Regions from separate parts of the Variovorax sp. GW460-12-1-14-LB1 genome, predicted to be linked through region 2. Evidence: riboswitches for the same ligand, from Rfam matches in the RefSeq annotation. Region 2 holds a riboswitch; the other holds the start of a gene.
What was found. Region 2 has a riboswitch for S-adenosylhomocysteine ahead of ahcY (adenosylhomocysteinase). Riboswitches for the same ligand answer to the same signal wherever they lie in the genome.
Positions count from the first base shown of each region.

Region 1: it holds a riboswitch for S-adenosylhomocysteine, as region 2 does, so the genes downstream of both, metH (methionine synthase) here and ahcY (adenosylhomocysteinase) in region 2, are expected to answer to the same signal.

Region 1 is NZ_JBWKYF010000019.1:1,279-15,630, forward strand. Features, by position in the region: gene AC07Y4_RS12245 (PACE efflux transporter) at 1-249, shown strand, start outside; gene AC07Y4_RS12250 (lipase secretion chaperone) at 271-1,182, opposite strand; gene AC07Y4_RS12255 (esterase/lipase family protein) at 1,194-2,249, opposite strand; S-adenosyl-L-homocysteine riboswitch at 2,382-2,457, shown strand; gene metH (methionine synthase) at 2,480-5,242, shown strand; gene AC07Y4_RS12265 (ArnT family glycosyltransferase) at 5,343-7,100, shown strand; gene AC07Y4_RS12270 (glycosyltransferase family 2 protein) at 7,097-8,086, shown strand; gene AC07Y4_RS12275 (GtrA family protein) at 8,097-8,510, shown strand; gene AC07Y4_RS12280 (amidohydrolase family protein) at 8,539-9,738, opposite strand; gene AC07Y4_RS12285 (TetR/AcrR family transcriptional regulator) at 9,693-10,460, opposite strand; gene AC07Y4_RS12290 (ferredoxin--NADP reductase) at 10,487-11,260, opposite strand; gene AC07Y4_RS12295 (6-hydroxynicotinate reductase) at 11,580-13,199, shown strand; gene AC07Y4_RS12300 (UPF0280 family protein) at 13,204-14,106, shown strand; gene AC07Y4_RS12305 (amino acid synthesis family protein) at 14,128-14,352, shown strand, end outside.
Region 2 is NZ_JBWKYF010000001.1:31,077-45,428, forward strand. Features, by position in the region: gene mdtD (multidrug transporter subunit MdtD) at 1-749, opposite strand, end outside; gene erpA (iron-sulfur cluster insertion protein ErpA) at 840-1,205, opposite strand; gene rpsI (30S ribosomal protein S9) at 1,403-1,795, opposite strand; gene rplM (50S ribosomal protein L13) at 1,808-2,239, opposite strand; gene AC07Y4_RS00170 (S1C family serine protease) at 2,445-3,722, opposite strand; gene AC07Y4_RS00175 (hypothetical protein) at 3,719-4,321, opposite strand; gene AC07Y4_RS00180 (23S rRNA (adenine(2030)-N(6))-methyltransferase RlmJ) at 4,484-5,443, shown strand; gene AC07Y4_RS00185 (septal ring lytic transglycosylase RlpA family protein) at 5,454-6,092, opposite strand; gene metF (methylenetetrahydrofolate reductase [NAD(P)H]) at 6,146-6,970, opposite strand; gene AC07Y4_RS00195 (TlyA family RNA methyltransferase) at 6,981-7,814, opposite strand; gene ahcY (adenosylhomocysteinase) at 7,820-9,259, opposite strand; S-adenosyl-L-homocysteine riboswitch at 9,325-9,393, opposite strand; gene phaP (TIGR01841 family phasin) at 9,645-10,142, shown strand; gene AC07Y4_RS00210 (alpha/beta fold hydrolase) at 10,165-11,094, shown strand; gene AC07Y4_RS00215 (hypothetical protein) at 11,141-11,584, shown strand; gene AC07Y4_RS00220 (alpha/beta fold hydrolase) at 11,581-12,654, shown strand; gene AC07Y4_RS00225 (GNAT family N-acetyltransferase) at 12,680-13,273, shown strand; gene AC07Y4_RS00230 (peptide chain release factor 3) at 13,350-14,352, shown strand, end outside.

The sequences.
Region 1 (14,352 bases), on a different contig from region 2:
TCGCGCCAGGCGGTGCGCGGGCGCAGCCTGAAGCGCCGCATCGCCCACGCCATCGGCTTCGAGGGCGGCCTGATCGCCTTCCTGGTGCCGATGCTGGCCTGGGGCCTGGGCGTGTCGCTCTGGCAGGCGCTGGTGATGGACCTGGGCCTGGTGGTGTTCTTCCTGGTCTACACCTTCGTTTTCAACTGGGCCTTCGACCGCGTGTTCGGCCTGCCGGCCTCGGCCATGGGCGAAGCGCAGCCCGCGTAAGCCTGCGCTTACTTGGCCGATTCACTTCGCCGGCTTGGACGCGGCGGCCGAGCGCATCGCCAGGGCACCGCTCAGGCGCAGGCGCTCGTTCTCGGTGAAGAGCGTCTCGCGCAGCTGGGTCCGCTCGGCCTCGGGCGCGCTGGCGTAGCGGTCGAGCCGGGCGTTCCATTCCTGGGTTTCCTGGTCGAGCGTGGCCAGGCCGCGCGCCACCTCGTAGCCGTAGGCCTCGCTGCGCGCGGCAAAGCGCTCCTGGGGGCTGGCGCCGCGCGCCTGCAGCGCCTCGGTCTGGCGCATCACGTCCAGATGGGCCACCGCCTCCTTGCGCACCTCGCGCTGCGCCGGCGACAGCCAGGCCTGCTCGCTTTGCGCCAGCGCCGCGGCCCGTTGCTCGGGCGTGAGGTCGGGGTTGGACAGCAACTCCATCTTCTCGGCCATGAACCGGTCCTGCCGGATCTGGTCGCCGAACAGGCCTTCGATTTCCTCGGGCGCGAAGAACTGACGGCGCACCGCTTCGCGTGCCTCCAGGCTGCGCCGCAAAAAGGCCGGGTCGCCGGGCGCGGGCGGCTGCAAGGTGCGCAGGGCTTCCTGCATGTCGACGTAGCGCTCGAGCAGGCCCAGCGCGCGCACGCGCCAGTCCTCGCGCAGGCGCTGGGCGAGCAGGGCGGGCGCGCGGGCCATCAGCGTGGCCTTGCTGTCGGCCTGCGCTTCGGCGAGCACCTGGTCGAAGAGGGTGATGAGGTCGCTGGTGAGCAGGGCGTCGGGGGCCGCGGCAGCTTGCGGCACCGGCGGGGGCACGCCGGGCACCGCGACCGCCGCCGTGGCACGGGGCGCGGCGGCCTGCGGCGCATCGACCGCCCCGGGGCCGAGCGCCAGCCAGCCGGTCCCCGCGGCCACCAGCGCGACGGCGCCGATGGTCAAGGCCACACCGCGCATGCGCAGCGTCCTCAGAGCCCCGCGCTCTTGAGTCGCGCGGCCTGTTCCCTGAACAGCTCCGGCGGCTTCTTCTCGTAGTACGGGAACTGGCTGCCGTAGGTGTTGCCGAAGGCCTGGTTCACCTCGTCCAGGTGGTTCTGGCGGTAGTCGCCCAGGTGGGTGCCCAGGCGCGTGGTGCAGACCGCGAGCAGGCCGTCGTTGGCCTCGCCGAAGAAGAACAGGCTGCCCAGCGTCGACAGCGCCGTGTCGCTCGGGTCGAACAGGTTGAAGCTGGTCGACACGCCCGACCACGAGTAGTAGCGCACGCCGTTGGCCACGGCCGCACCGCTCTTCACGTCGCACGACGAGCCCGGCGCGGGGCGCCCCTGCGGGAACTTGGCGTCGAAGGCCGCGCCGCCCGCCGTGGTCAGCGAGGCCAGCGCGTTCAGCGGCACCTCGGGCAGCTGGCTCGGGTCCTTGCCCGAGAGAAAGCCGATCAGCCCCGTCAGCAGGCCGACGGCCTTCACCACCAGGGTCTGGCCGATGCCGCCTTCGGGCAGCTTGGCCAGCAGGTCGGCCACCTTCGAGCCGCCGTTGGCGCCGCCCACCGAGGTGACCGAGGCCACCATGTCGGGCGCCACCGCCGCCACGTAGCGCACCGTGGGCGAGCCCTGCGAATGGCCGATGAGGTTGAACTTGAGCGTGGGGTTCTGCTCCAGCGCGCGGATGGTCTTGAGCTCCTGCAGCAGCTGCTCGCCGCGGATCTCGGAGGTGTTGGTGCCCGACACCTGCGCCACGTACACCTTGGCGCCCGCCGCGGCCAGCCTGCCGGGGATGTCGTAGAAGTAGTCGACGCCCAGCAGGTTGTCGAAGCCCAGCAGGCCGTGGACCAGCACGATCGGGTACTTCGTCTTCGCTGTGTCGGAGGTGACGCGGGCCTCGACGCGGGTGGCACTGTCGCCGGCGGTGGCACGCGCCGGCGGCGCATGAACCGCGAGGGCCGCGGCGGCCAGGAGGCCGCAGCTCAAGGCCACGGCGCGCATCGGGGTGGCTGCATGCTGCAACCGGACATTCCACTTCCTGGCCATCGGCGAACTCCCTTACGTTTGGTTAAAAACACGAACGTTCGTTCAGAAACGGTGGGCGCATTCTGTTGACACGTGCAGGAATGAAAACTGGGGTTTTCCCAGGGCGCAATCGAATCGACCTAAAATGCGCGACTTCCCAAGGAGCGTTGCAGCGGTTCGCCACAGAGGCGAATCGTCAGGCTTGGGGCGACAACGACGCTCGCCTGTCCGACTCTTCCGCAGGTGAGGCCATGTCCCAGATTCCCGCATCCGTTTCCGCTCCCGTCGCTCCCCCTCCCATGAAGCTGTCCGGCCTCGAGCCGGTCGCCATCGGCGAAGGCTCGCTGTTCGTCAACATCGGCGAGCGCACCAACGTCACCGGCTCCAAGGCCTTCGCGCGCATGATCCTCAACGGCCAGTTCGAGGACGCCCTGGCCGTCGCGCGCCAGCAGGTGGAGAACGGCGCGCAGGTGATCGACATCAACATGGACGAGGCCATGCTCGACAGCAAGGCCGCCATGGTGCGTTTCCTGAACCTCATTGCCAGCGAGCCCGACATCGCGCGCGTGCCGGTGATGGTCGACAGCTCCAAGTGGGAGGTCATCGAGGCCGGCCTGCGCTGCATCCAGGGCAAGGGCATCGTCAACTCGATCTCCATGAAGGAGGGCGTGGACAAGTTCAAGCACGAGGCCAAGCTGGTCAAGCGCTACGGCGCCGCCGCCGTGGTCATGGCCTTCGATGAAAAAGGCCAGGCCGACACCTACGCACGCAAGATCGAGATCTGCGAGCGCGCCTACCGTGTGCTGGTCGACGAGGTGGGCTTTCCGCCCGAAGACATCATCTTCGACCCGAACATCTTCGCCATCGCCACCGGCATCGAGGAGCACGACAACTACGCGGTCGACTTCATCAATGCCGTGCGCTGGATCAAGCAGAACCTGCCGGGCGCCAAGGTGTCGGGCGGCGTGAGCAACGTGAGCTTCAGCTTCCGCGGCAACGACCCGATGCGCGAGGCCATCCACACCGTGTTCCTGTACCACGCGATCCAGGCGGGCATGGACATGGGCATCGTCAATGCCGGCATGGTCGGCGTGTACGACGACCTGGAGCCCACGCTGCGCGAGCGCGTGGAAGACGTGGTGCTCAACCGCCGCCCCGACGCCGGCGAGCGCCTGGTCGAAGTCGCCGAAACCGCCAAGAGCGGTGCCAAGGACGAAAGCAAGCGCCTCGAATGGCGCGGCACGCCGGAGCACCCGGTGCACGTCAACCAGCGCCTGTCGCACGCCATGGTGCACGGCATCACCGACTTCATCGTCGAAGACACCGAAGAGGCCTACCAGCAAATCCTGGCCAAGGGCGGCCGCCCGCTGCACGTGATCGAAGGCCCGCTCATGGACGGCATGAACATCGTGGGCGACCTGTTCGGCGCCGGCAAGATGTTCCTGCCGCAGGTGGTCAAGTCGGCACGCGTCATGAAGTCGGCCGTGGCCCACCTGCTGCCCTACATCGAAGCCGAAAAGCTGCGCGACGAGGCCGCCGGCCGCGACGTGCGCACCAAGGGCAAGATCATCATCGCCACGGTGAAGGGCGACGTGCACGACATCGGCAAGAACATCGTCACCGTCGTGCTCCAGTGCAACAACTTCGAAGTGGTGAACATGGGCGTGATGGTCCCGTGCCACGAAATCCTGGCCAAGGCCAAGGTCGAGGGCGCGGACATCGTGGGCCTGTCGGGCCTCATCACGCCCAGCCTCGAAGAAATGCAGTACGTGGCCGGCGAGATGCAGCGCGACGACCACTTCCGCATCAAGAAGATCCCGCTGCTCATCGGCGGCGCCACCACCAGCCGCGTGCACACGGCCGTGAAGATCGCGCCGCACTACGAAGGCCCCGTGGTCTACGTACCCGACGCCTCGCGCAGCGTGAGCGTGGCGCAGTCGCTGCTCTCGGACCAGGCCACCGCGTACATCGACGAGATCAACGCCGACTACGAGAAGGTGCGCACGCAGCACGCCAACAAGAAGCAGGTGCCGATGTGGCCCCTGGCCAAGGCGCGCGCCAACAAGACGCCGGTCGATTTCGCCAACTTCGTGCCCACCGTGCCCAAGTTCATCGGTCGTCGTGTGTTCAAGAACTTCGACCTCACCGAGCTGGCCAAGTACATCGACTGGGGCCCGTTCTTCCAGACCTGGGACCTGGCCGGCCCGTTCCCCGCCATCCTGAAGGACGAGATCGTCGGCACCGAGGCCGTGCGCGTGTACGCCGACGGCCAGCGCATGCTCAAGCGCCTCATCGAAGGGCGCTGGCTCAGCGCCAGCGGCGTGGTCGGCTTCTGGCCCGCCAACACCGTGAACGACGACGACATCGAGCTCTATACCGACGAGACGCGCAGCGAAGTCGCGCTCACCTGGTACGGCATGCGCCAGCAGACCGAGAAGCAGATGATCGACGGCGTGATGCGCCCCAGCCGCTGCCTGGCCGACTTCGTCGCCCCCAAGGACAGCGGCGTGAAGGACTACGTCGGCGTGTTCGCCGTCACGGCCGGCCTGGGCGTCGAGAAGAAAGAGAAGTTCTTCATCGACGACCTCGACGACTACTCGGCCATCATGCTCAAGGCCCTGGCCGACCGGCTGGCCGAGGCCTTTGCCGAGGCGATGCACCACCGCGTGCGCACCGACCTGTGGGGCTACGCGCCCCACGAGGGCCTGAGCAACGACGACATGATTGCCGAGAAGTACCGCGGCATCCGCCCCGCGCCCGGCTACCCGGCCTGCCCCGACCACAGCGTGAAGGGCCCGATGTTCGACCTTCTGAACTGCGCGGACATTGGCATGACCCTGACGGAGAGCCTCGCTATGATGCCCGCCGCCAGCGTGAGCGGCTTCTACCTCGGGCACCCCGATGCGACGTACTTCAACGTCGGCAAGATCGGGCACGACCAGTTGCAGGACCAGGCCGCGCGGCGCCACACGAGCGAAGCGGAGCTCGAGCGCCTGCTGGCGCCGAACCTTTGAACCTGCCGGCCGGTCGGCGCGACCGGAGTGACCGGCCACGGGAGTTGATATTCAGAAGCTGATCTTTGCCGCCGCGCACTACGCCCAGTTCGCGATCTTCGTGATTGCCTGCTGGGGTGCCGGCCGCGCGGTGCTCGCGCGCCTGCGCCCACCGTCGCGCCGCGACGCCTGGCTCGAGGCGGCCATGTCGGCAGCACTCGGTGTCGGCCTTTACATCTGTGCCTTCCAGGCGCTGGCCATCTTCGGGCTCTTCCGCCGCGAGGCCACGCTGGGGTTGATCGGCGCGGGCGTCGTGGCCGCCGCGTGGCAGTGGCGCGGCTGGCGCGCCGAGGTGCGCGCGTTGCGTGCGGCCGCACCCGCCACGCCGCCGTGGACCCGCTTCGAACGCATCGCCGCCATCGCACTGGCGCTGGTCGCGCTGCCCGCGCTGGTGGCGCCGCTCGCGCCGCCGGCCGCCTTCGACGAGCTGATGTACCACCTGCCGTATGCGCGCCTCGTGGCGCAGCAGGGCACGCTGGGCATCCACGACTGGCTGCGCTACCCCTGGTTCCCGTACAACTACAACCTGCTGTACGCCGCCGCGCTGCAGGTGGGCGACGACGTGCTGCCGCACTTCCTCAACGCCCTGGCGGGCGCGCTGTCGGTGCTGATGATCTTCCGCCTGGGCATCCTGCACGCCAACCGGCTCACCGCCTGCATCGGCGCGGCCATCTGGCTGGGCATGGGCGACTACGCCAACGCGCTGATCGACATGGGCGTGGCGCTGTTCGTGCTGTCGGCCTTCGTGGCGCTGTGGTGGTGGCGCGAATCCGAACCGCTGCGCGACGGCACGCGCTGGCTCTGCCTGGCGGCGTTCTGCCTCGGCGTGGCGGCGGGCTCCAAGTACCAGGCGCTGATCTTCCTGCCGCTGGTGGCGCTGTTCGTGGTGCGCCACGAGCGCCGCGTGTGGCGGGCCTGGGCGCCGGCGCTGCTGTGCTTCCTGATCCCGTGCATCTACTGGTACGCGCGCAACGCGATCATGACGGGCGACCCCTTCAACCCGATCGGCGCGCGCGTGTTCGGCTTCACCGAATGGGTGCCGGCCGACTACGTGCAGCAGGTGGCCGACGTGCGCGACCACGCCGAGATGCCCAACGCGCTGATCTGGTCGGTGTTCCTCGCGCCCTTCAGCGTGTGGTGGAAGCGCTCCGCCGCCGTGCGCGCGGCGGGCTGGTTCTGCCTGTACTCGGTGGCCGTGTGGGTCGTGACCTCGCGCTACCCGCGCTACCTCATGGCCTCGTTCCCGCTGCTCGCGATGACGGCGGCCGTGGGCTGGCAGGTGCTGTTCGGCTGGATCGCGGCGGGCGTGCGCCGCCTGCGCGCAGCGCCCGCTGCGGTCGCTCCCGACGGCCCGCGGAGCGGCGCCGGCGTCGGCGACTGGGTCGTGGTGCTGCTGCTGGCCGTGCTGGCCGCCGTGTCGGTGGGCCAGACGGCCACCAAGGTGTCGATGATCTCGCTCACGCCCGAGGCGCGCGAGGCCTTCCTGCGCAAGCACGTGCCGGGCTACGGCGTGATGGACTATGTGCGCCGCAACGTGACCGGCCGCGTCTACCAGATCGCGCTGAACGAGGCGATCTACTACGGCCCCAACCCGATCTGGGGCGACACGCTGGGGCGCTGGCGCTACCGCGACTACCTGCTGATGTCGCCCGGCGACACGGCGCGCAAGCTGGCGGCCGAGGGCTTCACCACCGTCGTCATGTCGCCCGAGATGGTGAAAGTGCTCAGCGTGCGGCCCGGCTTCGACCAGTACTATGGCCTGCTGCACGACCAAGACGGCAGCCGCGCCTACCGACTCCTTCCGACGACCGCTCCATGACGACCGACCACCGACCCGCCCCCGTGTCCGCCATGCCGCGCATTGCCGCCGTCATTCCCTGCTTCAACGAGGCCCTGGCCATCACCCAGGTGATCGAGGGCTTCCGCGCGGCCCTGCCGGGCGCCGAGATCCACGTCTTCGACAACAACTCCACCGACGACACGGCCGCCGTGGCCCGCGCGGCCGGCGCGATCGTCACGCACGTGGCCGCGCGCGGCAAGGGTAACGTGGTGCGGCGCATGTTCGCCGACGTCGAGGCCGACATCTACGTGATGGTCGACGGCGACGCCACCTACGACACCACCGCCGCGCCGCGCCTCATCGCGCGGCTGGTCGAGGGCAATCTCGACATGGTGGTCGGCAGCCGCGTGGACGACGGCCAGGACGCGCTCACCTACCGCGCCGGCCACCGCTTCGGCAACTGGCTGCTCACGGGCACCGTGGCGCAGCTCTTCGGCGGCGGCCTCACCGACATGCTCTCGGGCTACCGCGTGTTCTCGCGCCGCTACGCCAAGTCGTTCCCGGCCCTGTCGCAGGGCTTCGAGATCGAGACCGAGCTGACCGTGCACGCGCTCGAGCTGCGCATGCCCTACGCCGAGGAAGCCACCGCCTACAGCACGCGCCCCGAAGGCTCGCACAGCAAGCTCTCGACCTACCGCGACGGCTGGCGCATCCTGAAGACCATCGGCAAGCTGTTCGTGAGCGAGCGGCCGCTGCAGTTCTTCTCGATCGTCGCGGCCGTGCTCGCGATCGCTGCGCTTGCGCTGGCCCTGCCGCTGTTCATGACCTACGCCCACACCGGCCTGGTGCCGCGGCTGCCCACGGCGGTGCTCGCCACTGGCGCGATGCTGGCGGCGCTGCTGTCCTTCGTCTGCGGCGTGGTGATGCACACCGTCACGCTCGGCCGGCAGGAGGCCAAGCGGCTGCGCTACCTGGCGCAGCCCTGCGTGCGCGAGAGCTTGCGCAAGAGCCTGCGCGCGCACTGACGGCGGCGCGATGAAGATCGGGCGCGAGTTCCTCTCGTTCGCCGTGGCCGGCGTGATCGGCTTCGTGGTGGACGTGACGGTGCTCTACCTGCTGGCGCCGCTCTTGGGGTGGTACGGCGCGCGCGTCGTGTCGTTCCTGGCCGCCGCCACCACCACCTGGCTCTACAACCGCCGCTACACCTTCGCGGCAAGCGCGGCCGGCGCCGCCACGGGGCGTTCGGTCTGGCGCGAATACCTGGGCTACCTCACGACCATGCTGGCGGGCGCCGTGCTGAACTACGGCACCTACGTGCTCACGCTGCACTGGGTGGAAGGCCGCTGGGCCGCCGCGCTCGGCGTGGCGCTGGGCAGCATCGCGGGCATGGGCGCGAACTTTCTGTCGGCGCGCTACCTGGTCTTCCGCTCGCACCGCAGCGGCGGCTGAGGCCGCCGCCGGGCGCGTTCAAGCGCGCTCAGTGCCCGCCCGACACCACCACCGGGATCTCGGTGGCCGGCGGCGTGTTGCGGCTGCGGCCACAGCGCACGAGGCCGTCGATCATCACCATGCCCACGCCCGGGATGTCGCCCAGCTGCACGCTTTCGAGCAGGCCCGGCGCGGGCGAATGCTGGGCGCGGTCCATGAACACGAAGTCGGCCGCGCGGCCCACCTCGATCAGGCCGCAGTTGAGCTTGCGGATCTTCGCCGTGTTGCCGGTCGCGAAGCAGAACACCAGCTCGGCCGGGATGTTCGCGATCGACGACAGCATCGCCACCATGCGCAGGATGCCCAGCGGCTGCACGCCCGAGCCCGCGGGCCCGTCGGTGCCCAGGATCACGCGGTGCGGGCACTTCAGTTCGAGCGCGGCCTTGGCCGCCGCGATGGCGACCTTCTCGTTGCCGTTGTGCACGATCTCGATGGCGCGCGTGCTCTTCTCGCACAGCTCGCACACGTGCGCCTCAGGCAGCGAGGTGTGGCCGCCGTTGATGTGGCCGATGATGTCGGCGTCGGCCTCGAGCACCACGTCCTTGTCGATCAGGCCCGAGCCGGGGATCGACGGGCCGCCCGTGTGGATCGTGCTCTGGATGCCGTACTTGCGCGCCCAGGCCACCATCTCCTTGGCCTCGTAGCCGGCCTTCACCGAGCCCAGGCCCACTTCGCCCAGCAGGCCCACGCCGGCTTCGGCGAGTTCCTTGAAGTCGCTCTCGACCATGCCCTTTTCGATGACCGGCGCGCCGGCCAGCACCTTCACGCCGCCGGGGCGGAAGTTGTCGAAGGCGCGCTGCGCGGTGATGGCCAGCGCCTTCAGGCCGACGATGTCTTTCGGGCGGCCGGGCAGGTGCACCTCGCCGGCCGAGATCATGGTGGTCACGCCGCCGTGCATCGTGGAGTCGATCCAGCCGATCTGGCCCTGGCGCGGCGTCCAGTCGCCGAACACCGGGTGCACGTGGCTGTCGATGAGGCCGGGTGCGACGCAGGTCTTCTTCGCGTCGATGACGGTGACGGCGCCTTCGAGGTCGCAGTCTTTCTCCTTGCCGACCGCCACGATCAGGCCGTCGTTCACCACCAGGGTGTCGGCGTCGAGGATGGGCTTGTCGATGTCGCCCGAGAGCAGCAGCCCGATGTTCTTTATGACGACCTTGCCCGACTTTGCGCCGGCTGCGATTTCTGCCATTTCGTGGTGTCCTCGTCGTGGGGTGGGGAGTGGTTGTCTTGTTCCTGGATGTCGTCCGCGCGCACGGTGCGCAGCAGGGTCTCGATGACGAAATCTTCCCAGTGCGCGACGGCTTCCGGCGACTCCAGCGGCTCGCCGAGGAAGGCCGTGAGCGTGTGCCGGTTCGAGGTGTAGAAATAGCCGGTGGACGCGATCAGCAGGTAGATGTCGCGCGCCACGAGGTCGGTGCGGAAGAGGCCCTGGGCCGCGCCGCTGGCAAGGATTTCCGAAATGATGGCCACCGCCCGCGACGAGTACTCGCGCGCCCGCAGCGACTTCGAGATGTGCCGGCCCTTGTGCAGGTTCTCGGTGTTCAGCAGGGTGACGAACTCGGGGTTCTTGCGGTAGTAGCCGAGCACGAAGCGGATGACTTCGGTGAGCGCTTCCACGGGCCGCGAGGCGTCGAGCGCAATGGCGGCCTCGGCGTCGTCCATGCGCTGGTAGATGCCTTCGAGCACCGCGATGAACAGGCCCTCTTTGCTGCCGAAGTAGTAGTAGATCATCCGGTCGTACGACTTGGCGGCCTTGGAGATCTTCTCCACGCTGCCGCCGTCGTAGCCGTACTTGGCGAACACCTTGGTCGCTGCCTTGAGGATGCTGTCGCGCGTGGCCTGGGCCGCGGCCTCGCGCACGCCGGTGCGGCGCTGGGGCTTGGGCTTGCTGACGGAGCGGGAGTCGGCCATCGTGCGCGCAGCGCCTCTTCTATTGCTTACTTCTCGGCGAAAGCGCGTTCGACCACGAAGTCGCCCGGCGTCGAGGTGTTGCCTTCCTTGAAGCCGCGCTTTTCCAGGATGTGCTTCAGGTCGACCAGCAGGCCGGGGCTGCCGCACAGCATCACGCGGTCTTCCTCGACGTTCAGCGGGGGCAGGCCCAGGTCGTCGGTGAGCTTGTTGCTCTCGATCAGGTCGGTGACGCGGCCCTGGTTGCGGAACTCCTCGCGCGTGACCGTGGGGTAGTACAGCAGCTGCTTGGCGATCATCTCGCCCAGGATCTCGTGCTTGGGCAGGTGGTCGGTCACGAGGTCGTGGTACGCCAGCTCGTCGACCTGGCGCACGCCGTGCACCAGGATGACCTGCTCGAACTTCTCGTACGTGTCGGGGTCACGGATGATGCTCATGAACGGCGCCAGGCCGGTGCCCGTGCCGAACAGGTACAGGCGCTTGGCCGGCAGCGTGTAGTCGATGAGCAGCGTGCCGGTGGGCTTGCGGCCCACGATCACGGTGTCGCCCACCTGGATGTGCTGCAGCTTCGAGGTGAGCGGGCCGTCTTCCACCTTGATGCTCAGGAACTCCAGGTGCTCCTCGTAGTTCGGGCTCACGATGCTGTAGGCGCGCAGCAGGGGCTTGTTGTTGACCTTCAGGCCGATCATCGTGAAATGACCGTTCGAGAAGCGAAGCGCCGGGTCGCGCGTGGTGGTGAAGGTGAACAGGCGGTCGGTCCAGTGGTGGACGCTCAGGACGCGTTCTTCGCTGAATGCACTCATACAGAACTCAAGTGTTGGTTGAAGACAGAAAAGGGTGGCTGAGCCGAAATGCACGCCTTTGGGGCGTCCGCCATCGGCCGGCTAGCAACCCTGCATTGTCGTTGGTCGGAAAAACCCCGATGAACACCGCGAGAAAACACCATTGCAAGCATCGGGCCTGTTTGCTACATTGACCTTTGATGTAGTGAACGCAACATGAAAGTGTAGGGGATGCTACACAAACGAAAGCCGCCGCACAAGCACCTGCACGGCACGTTTGTTGCAAACCTCCGGGGCCTGAAGACCCGCTCCGACAGCACCACACCACGAGATCGCCCCGATGACTGAACACACCAAGACAGACGGATTGCCCGGCATCGACATGCCCCTGGTCGCGCAGGCCGGCGGCGCCGCCTTCGGCAAGGCGCCGCCGCGCAACGAGAAGATGAGCACCGCCAAGGTCGAGTGCAACGCCTGCCCGGTGCTGTGCCAGATCTCCGACGGCCGCACCGGCGCCTGCGACCGCTACGCCAACCGCCAGGGCGTGCTGGTGCGCGTCGATCCGGTGGTGCTGCTGCGCCGCACGCTCGCCAGCGAACAGCCGGCGCTCGTGCCCTTCGACCGGCCCGGCGCCGAGGCGGCCGAGGCCGATGCCACGCCCGACTGGAACGGCGACCTGCTGCACGCCGACGAGGTCTTCGTCACCGGCGTGGGCTCGTCCACCACGTATCCCGACTACAAGCCTGCGCCCTTCATCGTGGCTTCGAAAGCCCAGGGCGTCGACATGGTCACCGTCGTCACCGAAGGCATCTTCAGCTACTGCAGCTTCAAGGTGAAGATCGACACCGACCGCTTCCTGGGCGCCGAGCAGGCCAACGTGCGCTACAAGGGCGAGGTCGTGGGCCATGTCACCACGGCCGAGTACGGTTCGCAGATGCTGTCGCTGGGCGGCGTGCACCACCTCACGGGCGGCAGCAAGAAGGAAGGCCGCATGACGGCCGAGCTCATGCAGCTGCTGGGCAACAAGCAGGCGGTCGAATGCACCATCGACGGCGGCGCCAGCCTCGTCATCCAGGCCGGCAAGGCGCCCATCGTCAACGGGGTGGAAGAACAGCGCATGCGCGTGGGCTGCGGCTCGGCCGCCGTGGGCATCTTCGCGCGCCAGTTCGCTGGCGTGGCCGACGAGGTGGTGGTGGTCGACGACCACATCACCGGCGTGCTCACCGAACACCAGGCCGGCCGCTGCCTCGACATGACGCCCTCGGGCATCCAGATGCTGGGGCGCAAGTCGACGCCGGGGCGCTACTTCCAGGTCGCGAACCCCGGCAACGGCTGGGGCGGCACCGACATCGCCGACCCGCTGGCGATCATCGAAGGCTGGGAAGAGGGCGTGGCCCGCCCCGGCCTGCGCCTGCTCATGACCTCCACCACCGGCGAGCACGCGCAGTGGTACGTGCTCGACGAGGCGCTGAAGCCCATCGAGCAGCCCATGCCGCCCGAGGTGCGCCGCATCGTCGACCGCATCGGCGAGAACTGCGAGCCTTCGCTGTGCACCGTGCTGTTCCTCGGCGGCGCCGGCGGCAGCCTGCGCGCGGGCGTCACCGAGAACCCGGTGCTGCTCACGCGGGCCATCAAGCGTGCGCTGGTCAACGTCACCTGCGGCGGCGCGCCGGCCTATGTGTGGCCCGGCGGCGGCATCACCGTGATGGCCGACGTCATGCGCATGCCCGACAACAGCTTCGGCACCGTGCCCACGCCGGCCATCGTCGCGCCCATCGAGTTCAGCATGCGGCGCGACGACTACGAGGCGCTCGGCGGCCACGTCGAACACATCTTCCCGCTCGAACAGGCGCTCGCGCGCGGTGCGTGGCAGGAAGACGGCGCACCGCTGGCGCGCCAATGGCTCGTCATCGACGATGCCAATCCGTGGCCGCTCGGCCACGCCCCCATGCTGGGCTGAAACCATGTCCGCCCAACGCACGGCGCTCGACGCGGGCCGCTGGCATTTCAACCACGGCCCGATCGACATCGTGGCCGAAGCGCACGGCGACCCGTACGCCGTCGCCGCCGCGCACGATGCGGCCTGGGCGCGCTTCGGCCATGTGCTCGACGAACTCGTGCGCGAGCTGCCGCAGCTGCGCCTGCCCGTGGCCGCACGCCAACGCCCGCGTGGCGTGGTCGCGCGCCGCATGTGGGACGCCTGCGATGCCTTCTCGCCGCTGTTCCTCACGCCCATGGCGGCCGTGGCCGGCAGCGTGGCGCAGGAACTCATCGCCTTCTACGACCGGCCCGGCATCGAGCGCGCCTGGATCAACAACGGCGGCGACATCGCGCTGCACCTCGCGCCCGGCCACACGGCGCGCGTGGGCTTGTTCGCCGACCTCGCGCGCTTCGACTGGCGCGACAGCGGCATGCTCACGACCGATGGCCAGTTCGAGCTGCACGCTGACCAGCCCGTGCGCGGCGTCGCCACCAGCGGCTGGCGCGGGCGCAGTTTCTCGCTGGGCATCGCCGACAGCGTGACGGTGTTGGCCGCCACCGCGGCGCAGGCCGACGCCGCCGCCACCGTGATCGCCAATGCCGTCGACGTGGCCGACGCCGCCATCCAGCGCCTGCCCGCCAGCGAATGCAAGGACGACAGCGACCTCGGCGACACCCTCGTCACCGTCGACGTGCCGCCGCTGGCGCCCGCGCAGGTGCACCATGCACTCGATGCGGGCGCGGCGTGCGCCCGCGCGCTGCAGAAAAGGGGGCTCGTGTGGGCCGTTCTGCTCGTTTGCCAGGGGCAGTGGCGGCGGGTGGAACCCTTATGCTCGAAGTCGCTGGACATTGCGCTGCCCGAAGCAGTTGGTTCAGTATTTGCTTAACGAAAAGCAAGGTTCTTTTTCATGATCGAAATCCGTCGCGTCTTCACCCATGTCGAGCACATCCACCACGAGTTCGGACCGCGTGCCGAAACCCCGCTGGTGCGCGGTGCCATCGGCGCGGTGCTGACCAATCCTTTCGCGGGCCGCTACGAGCCCGACATCCTGCCGATGATGGCGCTGCTCGACCCCGTGGGCGTCGACATGGCGCACCAGCTGCACGCCGCCATGGAAGTGCCGCTCGAGCAG
Region 2 (14,352 bases):
CGCAGCCAGTAGGCGACCACGGCGGCGAAGCCGAAGATCAGCACCGCCATCACCCCGCCCTGGCGCAGCCCGAGCCCCGACACGCCGTCGACCGCCAGCGAGATCGCCACCATGCCGAAGGCCAGCAGCGCGTAGCCCACGCCGTCGAAGCGCTTCTGGAGGGCGCCGCGCAGGTCCGGCATGTAGCGCAGCGTGGCGATGCAGCCGGCCAGCCCCACCGGCACGTTGATCAGGAAGATCCAGTGCCAGGAGGCGTACTGCACCAGCCAGCCGCCCAGCGTGGGCCCCAGCAGCGGCCCGATGAGCCCCGGAATGGCCACGAAGCTCATCGCCTGCAGGAACTCGCCGCGCGGCACCGTGCGCAGCAGCGCCAGGCGCCCCACAGGCAGCAGCAGCGCCCCGCCCAGGCCCTGCACCACCCGCGCCGCCACGAGCTGCCCCAGCCCCTGCGAGAGCGCGCACAGCACCGAGCCGGCGGCGAACAGCACGATGGCGCAGAAGAAGACGCGCCGCGTGCCGAAGCGGTCGGCGATCCAGCCCGAGGCCGGGATCAGCATCGCCATCGTGAGCGCGTAGGCCACCACCACCGACTGCATGCGCAGCGGGCTCTCGCCCAGGCTGGCGGCCATGGCGGGCAGCGCCGTGTTGATGATGGTGGCGTCCAGCGTCTGCATGAAGAAGCCCACGGCCACGAGCCACAGCAGGCTCTTGCGGGCGGGATCGACGGGGACGGCGGTGTCGGGGCTCATCGGGAAGGCGCGGGTTCGGACAAACGACAGGCAGCAAAAAGCCGCCCGGAGGCGGCTTTTTCGAGGGGGCTGGTCAGCAGCATCCAGGCATCAGGCCGAGAAGCTGGAACCGCAGCCGCAGGTGCTGGTGGCGTTCGGGTTCTTGATGACGAACTGGGCGCCCTGCAGGTCTTCCTTGTAGTCGATCTCGGCGCCGAGCAGGTACTGGTAGCTCATGGCGTCGATCAGCAGCGACACACCGTTCTTGGTCATGGTGGTGTCGTCTTCGTTGGTGATCTCGTCGAAGGTGAAACCGTACTGGAAGCCCGAGCACCCGCCACCCTGCACGAACACGCGCAGCTTCAGGTCGGGATTGCCCTCTTCGGCGATCAGGTCGGCGACCTTGGCGGCCGCGCTGTCGGTGAAGACGATCGGCTCGGGCATCTGGGTCTGGATGTTTTCGGCAACAGCGCTCATGGGGTGAAACTCCTTGGGGGGCCGCTTGGGCGGCCAATGGGACGGATGCTACTGCAATGCCGCATTTTCGGCAGGCCGACTGTGGCGAGCACCCATCGCAAGTGGGGTCGGGCGCCGCATCCACCAGGGGCACCTGGGGGACGCGGCCACGAAAAAGCCGCCCGAGGGCGGCTTCTTGTCTCGCAACGAGCAGGGGATCAGCGCTTGCTGAACTGCTTGCGGCGACGGGCGGAGTGCAGACCGACCTTCTTACGCTCGACTTCACGTGCGTCACGCGTCACGAAGCCGGCTTGGCTCAGGACGGGCTTCAGCGAAGCGTCGTAGTCGATCAGGGCACGGGTGATGCCGTGGCGCGTGGCGCCGGCTTGACCCGATTCGCCGCCGCCGTTCACGTTGACCATCACGTCGAAAGCTTCGAGGTTGTTGGTCAGCGCCAGGGGCTGCTTGGCGATCATGATCGAGGTTTCACGGCCGAAGAACGCTTGGATGTCCTTGCCGTTGACCGTGATCTTGCCGGTGCCTTTTTTCAGAAACACGCGGGCGACGCTGGATTTGCGACGGCCGGTGCCATTGTTCCATTCACCAATCATTCTCAAGGCTCCTTACAGTTCCAGCACTTTGGGCTGTTGGGCGGTATGCGGGTGCTCAGCACCACCGTACACCTTGAGTTTCTTGATCATCGCGTAACCAAGCGGGCCCTTGGGCAGCATGCCCTTGACAGCCTTTTCCAGGGCGCGGCCCGGGTGCTTGTTCTGCATGTCGCGGAAGTTCGTCGCCGTGATACCGCCCGGGTAGCCCGAGTGACGGTAGTACACCTTGTCGATCGACTTGGCGCCGGTGACGCGCAGTTGCGCGGCGTTGATGATGACGATGTAGTCACCGGTATCGACGTGAGGCGTGTAAATGGCCTTGTGTTTGCCGCGCAAACGGAGAGCAACTTCGCTGGCTACTCGTCCGAGGACCTTGTCGGTCGCGTCAATCACAAACCACTCGTGCGTCACGTCAGCGGGCTTGGCGCTGAACGTTTTGGTCATGAGTTTTTCTCTTGAAAGAGGGTTTGGCGAGCCCTTTTCCACGGTCGGCGTTCCTCTGATGGGAATCTCTTAGGTGGGTTTTCACGCCTTCCGCCCAATGAAAGGGTGGCTGGCATGCCTTCGCCGCGGGGCTACAAAAACGCTGCGAAGCCCGCGATTATATGAAGAAATGGCCAAACGGCCAATTTCCGGGCTTCCGGGGGCCTCAGCGCTGGATGCGGACGAGTTCCAGGCTCTCGTTGGCCCCCGAGGAGACCCCGCGCTGGTATTCGCCCTCGAAACGGACGACCCGGCCCAGCTCGGGGCTGTACCAGGCGGCGCCCCGAAAGCGCGTGCTGGCGCCGGTCAGCGGCAAGCTGGTGGTGCTGGAGGCGAAGATCCAGCCCTCGTAGCCGATGCGCATCACGTTCAACTCCACCCCGTCCACACGCATCGTCTGCTCGCCGCCCACCGAGGCGGTGAGTTCATGCCGCAGCCGGTCGCCGGTGGTCGTCACGTAGTCGAGCTGCCAGCGCATGCCGGGCTGGATGTCGTCCTTGCGCAATGCCCAGCCGCCCGGCGGCGACGCGGTGTCGAACAGGCCGCCGGCCGGCGACGTGATGGAGACCACCTGCCCGTTGGTCTTCTCGATCCGGCTGCCGGCATTGAACGACACCTCGTCGCCGCTGACCCGGTCCACCCGGTAGATCACTGGCGCCCGGTTGCCCGTCAGCCGGTCCGTGCGCACGTACTCGAGCGCGTCGCCGGCGCGCAGCGGCTCGGTCAGCGGGATGCCCGCCCCACCGGCGTCGGCCACCCGTCGGGCGGCAGCGCCCGCAGGCTCCCGGGCCCGAGCCGCCAGCTGCGCCTGGGCGCGGGCCGGCAGTTCCGCCAGGAACTCGGCCGGCATCGCGAAATTCAGGTTGCCGCCGTCGCGGGCGGCGAAGGTGGTGATGCCCAGCAGGCGGCCGTCGCTGTCGAACAGCCCGCCGCCGCTCGACCCGGGCGCGATCGCCGCCGTGGTCTGCAGCAGCCGCGCCTCGCCGTCGCCGCCGCGCAGGCCCGACAGCAGGCCTTCGCTGAGTGTGTTTTCCAGCCCGCGCGGGTTGCCGATGGCGTACACGCGCTGCCCCACCCGCGCGGTGCCGGCGGGCGCCAGGGTCACCGGGGTTGCCGTGAAGTTGGCGACCTTGATCTGGCACAGGTCACGCCCCGGGTCCGGGTATTCGAGCGTGGCGCCGTAGGTGACGTTGTCGCGCTTGACCACGAAATTGCTGGCCTTGGCGAGCACGTGGCAGTTGGTGACGAGGCGGCCGGGCGCGATCACCACGGCGCTGCCGGCGCGCAGCGGGCGCTCCTGCGCGTCGAAGGTGCGCACGGCCCAGACGCTGCCGGTCAGCTTGGCGAACAGGGCGTCGGGCTCCAGCGCGGCGGCGGGGCCGGCAGCCAGCAGGGCGCCCGCGGCGCACAGCCACGGCGCGGCGTTCTTCCAGATCGGCTTCACGGCTTGGCGGGCAGCAGGCCGCGCAGGTCGTCCATCGAGACGCGGGCGTCGGGCGCGGCGGACGGCGCTGCAGGCGCGGGGCGCACCGGAGCGGGCGGTGCGACCGCCACGGGAGGCGGCGGTGGCGCGACCACGGCCGGCGCGGGCGCAGGCACAGGCGCTGCTGCGGCCGTCTTCGGCGCCGGCGCGGCCGCCATCTCGGTCGTGCCGATCTTCATGCCGGCCGTCGCCTCGTCGCCGGTCTGCGCGCTGCGGTCGAAGCTGCGCACCTCGCCGAAGATCAGCTGGATCCAGCTCGGGTAGTTGAAGCCCGCCCCGGTGCCGGTGTCGATCGCCACGCCGACCAGGCCGCCGATCATCACGTTGCCGACCAGGCCCACGTTGACGCGCGAAATCGCCTGGCCGCGGGCCGGCGGCAGGCCGGACTGGGTGCATTCGATGTTCAGGTTCTCGCCCGAGCGCCGCACCGGCAGGGTCAGGCCGGAGCGCACCACCGCATCATTGCGGTCGTTGGAGACCCGGCAGCGGGCGCCGTCGACCACCTTGCCCTCGGGCGACAGGGTCTCGACCTTCACGTTCTGCGTGGTGCCGTGGGTCACGGAGGCGCAGCCCGTCAAAATAGACAAAACACCCGCGCCGACGCACAGGCCCCAAAATCGCCATCCGGCTCCTCGCATTGCTGCCCCTCGTTGTGTTTTGTAAATCAATGTAGCGCCGCGCGAGTCTAGCGCTCCCCTTTCCACTTTTTCAGGCCTCATTCCATGTTCAGTTACCGCCACGCGTTCCATGCCGGCAACCACGCCGACGTGCTCAAGCACACGGTCCTGATTGCCACCCTCGACCACCTGCTTGAAAAAGACGCCGCGCTGACCGTCGTCGACACCCACGCCGGTGCCGGCCTGTACCGGCTCGACGGCGACTACGCCGGCACCAGCGGCGAAGCGGCCGACGGCGTGCTGCGCTTCTTCCCCGCGCCGACAAAAGCGACCGAAACGCCCGCGCCAGCCACGAAAACGGCTGGCAAGAAAGCGGCAGCCCCCGCCGACGAAAAGCCGGTCGCCGAAGCCATCGCCCGCTACCTGAGCGTGATCCACGACTTCAACCCCAAGGGTGGCGCCCGCGTCTACCCCGGCTCGCCGTTCATCGTGCAGCACCTGCTGCGCGACCACGACAAGCTCAAGCTGTTCGAGCTGCACCCGACCGACGCCCGCACGCTGGACGCCAACATCGCCCAGCTCGAGGCCGGCCGCCGCATCGCCGTGCTGCGCGACGACGGCTTCGGCAGCGCCACCAAGTTCCTGCCGCCGCCCTCGCGCCGCGCGCTGGTGCTGATGGACCCGAGCTACGAAATGAAGACCGACTACGGCCGCGTGCTCGACTTCGCGGCCGAGGCGCTCAAGCGCTTCGCCACCGGCACCTACGCCGTCTGGTACCCGATCATTCCGCGCCCCGAGGCGCACGATCTGCCGCGCCGCCTGAAGACGATGGCGACCAAGGCCGGCAAGCCGTGGCTGCACGCCACGCTGACGGTCAAGTCGAGCAAGATCACGAAGGACGCCGCCTCGGGAGAAACGCAGCGTCCGGGCCTGCCGGCGAGCGGGATGTTCCTGATCAACCCGCCCTACACGCTGAAGGCGCAACTGGCCGAGGCACTGCCCCAGCTGGCCGAGCGCCTGGCCCAGGACCGCAACGCCGCCTACTCGCTCGAGAGCGGCGGCTGAGGCCGGCCGCTCAGCGGCGCTTGCGCGGCGGCACGATCACCCGCTTGCGCGCAGGGGCCGGCGCACGAACGCGCGAGGTCGGCGCCTCGGGCAACAGCGCGGGCTGCAGATCTTCCGCCGCCACGGCCTGGCCGCCGCAGCGCATGCCCTCGCGGTCGATGACCGACAGCGCCACCTGCTTGATGCCCATGCTCGTGAGACCGATGCGGTCGGCCGCGGCGCGGCTCAGGTCGATGATGCGGCCCGGCGTGAAGGGCCCGCGGTCGTTGACGCGCACCAGCACCTCGCTGCCGTTGACCAGGCTGCGCACGCACACGCGCGTGTTGAAGGGCAGCGTCTTGTGGGCCGCCGTCATGGCGCCCATGTCGAAGCGCTCACCGTTGGCGGTCTTGCGCTGGTGGAACTGGATGCCGTACCACGACGCGCCACCACGCTCGAAGATCTCGCGCGGCTCATCGCCGGGCACGCCGTCGTCCAGCGACTCGCCGGTGCCCGACACCGCGAGGTCGTAGCGCACCGACGGCACGGCCGAGCGCGGCGCGGCACCGGGCGGCACGGCCAGGCCGCGTCCCAGCGGCTGCAGCCGCTTGCCGGACGCCGCCGGCGCGGCGGTGGTGTCCGCGTCTTTCTCCTGCGTGGCAGGCGGCATGGTGCACCCTGCGAGCACGCAGGAGACCGCGACGGCGACCGCGCGCAGCCCTCTCAATCCAGGCGCTCCAGAATCGCCAGCGTGGCCGCCGACTGGTTCATCGTGTAGAAGTGGATCGCGGGTGCGCCGCCCGCTTGCAGGCGCGCGCACAGGTCGGTCACCACGTCCAGGCCGAAGGCCTTGATGGAGGCCGTGTCGTCGCCGAAGCCCTGCAGGCGCAGGCGGATCCAGCGCGGAATCTCGGCGCCGCAGGCGTCCGAGAAACGCATGAGCTGCGTCGAGCTCGTGATGGGCATGATGCCCGGCACGATCGGCGTGTCGAGCCCCAGCTTGCGCGCGTCGTCGACGAAGCGGAAGTAGGCCTCGGGGCTGAAGAAATACTGCGTGATGGCCGAGTCGGCGCCGGCCTTCATCTTGGTCGCGAAGGCCTGCAGGTCGGCTTCGGGCGAGCGCGCCTGCGGATGCACTTCGGGGTAGCAGGCCACCTCGATGTGGAAGTCGCGGCCGGTCTCCTCGCGGATGAAGGCGACGAGGTCGCTCGCGTACTGGAACTCGCCACCGATGCCGTAGCCGCTGGGCAGGTCGCCGCGCAGCGCGACCAGGCGCTTCACGCCCATGGCCTTCAGCTCGGCCAGCTGCTCACGCACCGTGGCGCGCGTGGCGCCGATGCACGAGAAGTGGCTGGCGGCGTCCACGCCTTCGGCCAGGATCTCCTGCACCGCACCGAAGGTGCCCTGGTGCGTGGAGCCGCCCGCGCCGTAGGTGACGGAGCAGAACTGCGGCTTGCGCGCATACAGCTGCTGGCGCACGGCGCGCAGCTTGACCGCGCCTTCGGGCGTCTTGGTCGGGAAGAATTCGAAACTCAGCGGAAGGCGCACCTGCGTCTCCTTAGGAACCGTCGCCCGCCTTGGCAGCAGCACGAACGGCGTGAATGAAAAACTCGCGGTTGCCGTCGCCCCCGGCGATCGGGCTGTCGAACCAGCGCAGCACCTTCAGCTCGAGCGCCGCGCAGGCGTCGTGCAGGCGCTTCTCGACCACAGCGTACATCGCCTCGTCACGCACGATGCCGCCCTTGCCGACCTGGCCGGGCTGCAGCTCGAACTGCGGCTTGACCAGCATCAGCAACTGGCCGTCGTCGGCCAGGAACTGCACCACGGCCGGCAGCACCAGCGTGAGCGAGATGAAGGACAGGTCGCCGACGATGAGGTCGAAGCGCGGCTCGGCCGGGGCTTCGACGACTTCGAGCGCCTCGCCCACCTCGTCGTCCTCGCCATCGTCCACCTGCAGGTCGGCCGGCGACAACGCCCGCGCATTGACGCCTTCGATGGCGACCACGCGTTCGTCCTCGCGCATGCGCGCATGCAGCTGCCCGTGGCCCACATCGACGCCCACCACCTTGGCGGCGCCATGCTGCAGCAGGCAGTCGGTGAAGCCACCGGTCGACTGGCCGACGTCCAGGCACAGCTTGCCCGTCGGGTCCACGCCGCTGGTCTTCAGCGCACCTTCGAGCTTGAGGCCGCCGCGCGACACGTAGCGTGCCTCGGCGGCGTCGGCGAGCTCGAGCTCGGCCGACTCGGGCACTTCGTCCTTGTTCTTGGCGACGTTGCGCCACGCGTCGCCCGTGCCCGCGTCACGCCAGCGCATGCCGCCGGCGATGAGCCGGACCGCCTGCGAACGCGACGCGGCCAGGCCGCGCTCCACCAACAGTTGATCGGCGCGCACGCGGATCAATAGCGGTAGGTGTCCGGCTTGTAAGGGCCGTTCTTGTCCACGCCGATGTAGGCGGCTTGCGAGTCGGTCAGCTCGGTGAGCATGGCGCCGACCTTCTTCAGGTGCAGGCGCGCGACCTTCTCGTCCAGGTGCTTGGGCAGCACGTAGACCTTGCCGGCCTGGTAGGCGTCGGGCTTGGTGAACAGCTCGATCTGGGCGATGGTCTGGTTGGCGAACGACGACGACATCACGAAGCTCGGGTGGCCCGTGCCGCAGCCCAGGTTCACGAGGCGGCCCTTGGCCAGCAGGATGATCTTCTTGCCGTCCGGGAAGGTGATGTGGTCCACCTGCGGCTTGATCTCTTCCCACTCGTACTTCTCGATCGACGCGACGTCGATCTCGTTGTCGAAGTGGCCGATGTTGCAGACGATGGCCTGGTCCTTCATCTTGACCATGGTGTCGTGCGTGATGACGTCCTTGTTGCCGGTGGTGGTCACGAAGATGTCGGCCTTGTCGGCGGCGTACTCCATGGTCACGACCTTGTAGCCTTCCATCGCGGCCTGCAGAGCGTTGATGGGGTCGATTTCGGTGACCCACACCTGGGCGCTCAGGGCGCGCAGCGCCTGGGCCGAGCCCTTGCCCACGTCGCCGTAGCCGGCCACGCAAGCGACCTTGCCGGCGATCATCACGTCAGTCGCGCGCTTGATGCCGTCCACCAGCGATTCGCGGCAGCCGTACAGGTTGTCGAACTTGCTCTTGGTGACCGAGTCGTTCACGTTGATGGCGCGGAACAGCAGCGTGCCCTTGGCGCTCATCTCGTTCAGGCGGTGCACGCCGGTGGTCGTCTCTTCGGTCACGCCGATGATCTCGGCCGACTTGCGGGTGTACCAGGTGTCGTCCACGGCCAGCTTGGCCTTGATGGCGGCGTACAGAATGCGTTCTTCTTCGCTGGTCGGGTTGGCGAGCACGCCCAGGTCTTTTTCGGCGCGCTGGCCCAGGTGCATGAGCAGCGTGGCGTCGCCGCCGTCGTCCAGGATCATGTTCGGGCCTTCGCCCTTCGAGCCCTTGGGACCGAAGTCGAAGATGGCGTGGGTGTAGTCCCAGTAGTCCTTCAGCGACTCGCCCTTGATGGCGAACACCGGCGTGCCGGCGGCGGCGATGGCGGCGGCGGCGTGGTCCTGCGTCGAGAAGATGTTGCACGAGGCCCAGCGCACTTCGGCGCCCAGGGCTTGCAGCGTCTCGATCAGCACGGCCGTCTGGATGGTCATGTGCAGCGAGCCCGTGATGCGCGCGCCCTTCAGGGCCTGGCCCTTCGAGAACTCTTCACGGATGGCCATCAGGCCGGGCATCTCGGTTTCGGCGATCTTGATTTCCTTGCGGCCCCAGGCGGCAAGGGACAGGTCGGCAATCGCCTGGTCGGCGGTCGAGACGGGGGTGGGCTTGAGTACAGCGCTCATGTGAACTCCAAAACTGGTTTGAAAGATGCCACTGCGTACGGGGAAGAAAGACTCACCGCGAGAACAGCGGGTGAGCGTGGTTGCGATGTGGTCCGAGCCTCACGCCTGACGGCGCTGCAACGCTCCTCGGAGCGCCGGATTGTAGTCGCGGCCGCCCGGCCCGCCAATCGACCGGGGCATCCCACATCACGGAAAGCGCGGGCGCCCGCCAGGCCGGGCCGTGCGGCGCGGGCCACCCCGGGAAACTCCGCAGGCAAATCCGCGCTTGGAGCGCCCTGAGCCGCGCCGGCCCGGCGTATCGTGGCGGCGGGCCCCGGCCGCCCGGCCGCTGCCTGCATCCACCCGTTCGATTGTTTTCATCACCCGACACAGGAGATTCCGCACCATGGCCACTGCCAAGAAAGCCGCCGCGAAAAAAACCACCGCCAGCAGCGCCGGCGCGAAGCAGGCGGCGCCGTCCGCCGCGGACATGCTCGATCCGATGAAGAACCTCAAGGGCATGGCCGAGCGCCTGCAGAACCTGAACCTGACCGGCGGCGCCGGCAAGCTGCTCGACAGCGGCCGCAAGGACCTGCAGGCGCTGATGCAGGCCAATGAAAAGTCCTACCAGGGCCTGCAGACCGTGGTGCAGCGACAGACCGAGATGATCAAGACGGCCATCGCTGAATGGCAGACCGCCGCCAAGGCGATGCCGGGCAAGGACCCGAAGGAAAACCTGGCCAAGCTCGACGAGCTGGGCCGCCAGTCGTTCCAGCGCGCCGTCGACGACATCAAGGAACTGGCCACCCTGGCCGCCAAGTCGCAGGCCGATGCGTTCGACGTGGTGCGCCAGCGCATCCAGGCCAACGTGGACGAGGTCACGAAGCTGCTGCAGCGCAAGTAACAGGAAGAAAAGAAAGGCCCGCATGACCGCCGTCGCGCCCCGCACCGAACGGCGCACCCGCGCCAACGGCATCGAACTGGCCTGGGACAGCTTCGGCGACCCCGAGGCGCCGCCGCTGTTGCTGGTCATGGGCCTCGGCGCCCAGATGGTCGCGTGGGACGACGCGTTCTGCGCCGCCCTGGCGCAGGCCGGCGGCCACCATGTGATCCGCTTCGACAACCGCGACATCGGCCACTCCACCCACCTGCCGCACGCCGGCGTGCCCGACATCCAGGCGCTGATGCTGCAGGCCATGGCCGGGCGCCCGCTGCAGGTGCCCTACACGCTGCGCGACATGGCCGACGACTGCGCCGGCCTGCTCGACGCGCTGGGCATCGCGCGCGCCCACGTCGTAGGCGCGTCGATGGGCGGCGCCATCGGGCAGGAGATGGCCATCCATCACCCGGGGCGGATGCGTTCGCTCACCAGCATCATGTCGAGCACCGGCGACCCGGCCCTGCCGCCGCCCACGCCCGAGGCGCTGGCGGTGCTGTTCGCGCCCGCGCCGACGAGCTTCGAGGCCTACCTGCCGCACCACGCCAAGCTGTGGCGCGTGCTGCGCGGGCCCGACGCCTTTCCGCTCGACGAGGCGCGCGACGCCGAGCGCGCGCAGCTGGCCTTCCTGCGCGGCCTCAACCCGGGCGGCGTGGCGCGGCAGCTGGCGGCCGTGTTCGCATCGGGCAACCGCAAGCCGGCATTGCGCGCGGTGCAGGTGCCCACGCTGGTGATCCACGGCGACGTCGATCCGCTGGTGCCCGTAGCCTGCGGCATCGACGTGGCCGAGGCCATTCCCGGCGCGACGCTGCTGCGCATTCCGCGCATGGGCCACGCGCTGCCGATCGCGATGTGGCCGCAGATCATCGAGGCCATCGCCGCGCACACCGCACGGGCGGCGCGGCGCGACGATCACTGAAAAGAAAAAAGAGACACGACAACGAACCCAGACGGAGGTGTTTTTCATGAGCCAGTTTCCGTCCCTCGATCCCATGGCCCTGTGGCGCGAGCTCACGGCCCAGTGGGAAAAAAGCACCAACGAATTCGCCAACGAAGCCATGGCCTCGGACCCGTTCCGACAGGGCATGCATGGCGGCATGAACGCCTCGCTCACTGCGCAGAAGGCGGTGGGCGACCTGATGGCGCGCTACCTCACGCTGCTGAACCTGCCCACGCGCGCCGACCTGCAGGCGCTGGGCGAGCAGCTGCACCGCATCGACGACCACCTGGCGGGCATCCGCCGCGCGCTGGAAGGCGGGGCCAGACCCACCGCGCGGACCGCCGATGCGGCCACCGCACCGCCCCGGCCACGTCGCACCAAGCAGCCGCCCGCAGCGACGGCTGCGACTGCACCGGCCGCCAAGACCGCCGCCCCCAAGAAACGCCCCGCCGGAAAGCGCCGCCCATGAGCGCGCCGCCCGACACCTTCCAGCTGCCCGACATCCGCGGCGAGATCGAGCGCACCATCCAGCGCAACATCAAGGGGCTGGACTTCCTCACGTCGACCGCGCCCGCCGTCGGCCTCACGCCCAAGGACGAGATCCACCGGCGCGGCACGCTGAGCCTGTACCACTACCGCCCGATGGTCGACGAGATCTACCGCGTGCCGGTGCTGATGGTGATGGCCACCACCAACCGCGCCTACATCTTCGACCTCGCGCCGGGCCAGAGCATGGTCGAGTACCTGCTGCTCAAGGGCTACGACGTCTACGTGATGGACTGGAACGCGCCGCGCCCCGACGAGAAGCGCCTGCGCATCGAGGACTACGTGCTCGACTTCATCCCCGATTCGATCCGCCGCGTGCAGGAAGACTCGGGCGAGGAAGACGTGACCATCGCCGGCTACTGCATGGGCGGCGTGCTCTCCACGCTGTACGCGGCGCTGCACCCCGGCGGGCCGATGAAGAACCTGGCGCTCTTCACCACGCCGATCGACTTCAGCCGCATGAAGCTCTTTCATGCGTGGTCCGACCGGCGTTACTTCGACGTCGACCGCCTGATCGACACCGTGGGCAACGTGCCGCCCGAGATGCTGTTCGCCTCCTTCGACATGCTGCGCCCCGCCGGGCGCGGCGCCGGGCTGGTGCAGCTGTGGGACAACATGGCCAACGACGAGTTCGTCAAGTCGTACCGCATGTTCGACCGCTGGGGCGCCGAGATGCTGCCGCTGGCCGGCGAGTACTTCCGCCAGACCGTGAAGGAGCTCATGTGGGACAACAAGCTCCACAAGGGCGAGCTGGTGCTCGGCGGGCGCCCGGTGCTGCTGAAGAACATCACCGTGCCGGTGCTGCACGCGCTGGCGCAGCACGACCACATCGTGCCCTACGAGGCGGGCCAGCCGCTGATCGCCGGCATCGGCTCCACCGACAAGGAAGAGGTGGTGCTCAAGGGCGGCCACGTGAGCCTGGCGGCCGGCACCAACGCCGTGCGGCGGCTGTGGCCCAAGCTCGACGAATGGCTGGGCGTGCGCTCCACCTGACGAACACAACCTTCCCCCTACGCTCATGACCGCATCTTCTTCCCGCACCTACCCGCGCACCGTTTCCCACGCGGACGGCGACATCGCCCTGCGCCTGATGACCGGCGCCGACGCGCCCGCCGTGCTGGCCTTCGCGCAAGCGCTGCCGGCGCACGACCTGCTCTTTTTGCCGCGCGACATCACCGAGCCCAAGGTGATGGCCGCCTGGGTCCGCGCCATCGAGCGCGGCGACATCGACAGCGTGCTCGCCGTGCGCGACGGCGCCGTGCTGGGCTGCGCCGCCGTCATCCGCGACCCGCACTCGTGGTCGGGCCACGTCGCCGAGTTGCGCGTGCTGGTGTCGCCCACGCTGCGCGGCGGCGGCCTGGGCCAGCAGCTGGCGCAGGAGGGCTGCGCGCTGGCCTTCGCGCACGGGCAGGAAAAGATCGTCGCCCAGATGACCGTCGACCAGCGCGGCGCCATCGCCGTCTTCCAGGCCCTGGGCTTCCGGCCCGAGGCCCTGCTCAGGCGCCACGTGAAGGACCGCGAGGGCAAGGCGCACGACCTCGTGGTGCTGAGCCAGGACGCGGCGCAGGTCGAGGCGCAGATGCGGGCGTACGGGGTGACGGAGGCGTTTTAGGCCCATCGGCGAGGGGTTCAGGGGCTTGGCGGGGCGGCCTCCTAAAATCGGGGGATTCCCCTGCAGATTGCCCACCTTGTCTTTTCTCGCCGAAACCCGCCGCCGTCGCACCTTCGCGATCATTTCCCACCCTGACGCCGGCAAGACCACGCTGACCGAAAAACTGCTGCTGTTCTCGGGCGCGATCCAGATCGCCGGCTCGGTGAAGGCCCGCAAGGCCTCGCGCCACGCCACCTCCGACTGGATGGAAATCGAGAAGCAGCGCGGCATCTCGGTGGCCTCGTCGGTGATGCAGATGGTGTACCGCGAGCACGTGATCAACCTGCTCGACACGCCCGGCCACAAGGACTTCTCGGAAGACACCTACCGCGTGCTCACCGCCGTCGACTCGGCGCTGATGGTGATCGATGCGGCCAACGGCGTGGAAGCGCAGACGCGCCGGCTGATCGAGGTCTGCCGCCAGCGCGACACGCCCATCATCACCTTCGTCAACAAGATGGACCGTGAAGTGCGCGAGCCGCTGGACATCCTGGACGAGGTGGAGCGCGAACTCGGCATGCCCTGCGTGCCCATGACCTGGCCCGTGGGCCAGGGCAAGAGCTTCCGCGGCATCATGAACCTGCGCACGCAGGCGATGACGGTGTTCGAGTCGGGCAGCGAGCGGCTGCCGCACGACTTCGAGACCATCCCGCTGAGCGAGCGCGACACGCTCGTCAAGCGCTTCGGCGCCGACTTCGAGCACGCCATGGAAAGCATGGAACTGGCCACCGGCGCCTCCCCCACCTGGGACCGCGAGGCCTTCCTGGCCGGCAAGCAGACGCCGGTGTTCTTCGGCTCGGGCGTGAACAACTTCGGCGTGATGGAAGTGCTCGACGCGCTGGTCGACCTGGCCCCCTCGCCGCAGTCGCGCACCAGCACCACGCTGGTCAACCGCCAGCCGGTGGTGAAAGAGATCCAGCCCGAGGACAAGGACTTCGCGGGCGTGGTCTTCAAGGTGCAGGCCAACATGGACGCCAACCACCGCGACCGCATCGCCTTCGTGCGCATGGCCTCGGGCAAGTACACGCCGGGCATGAAGC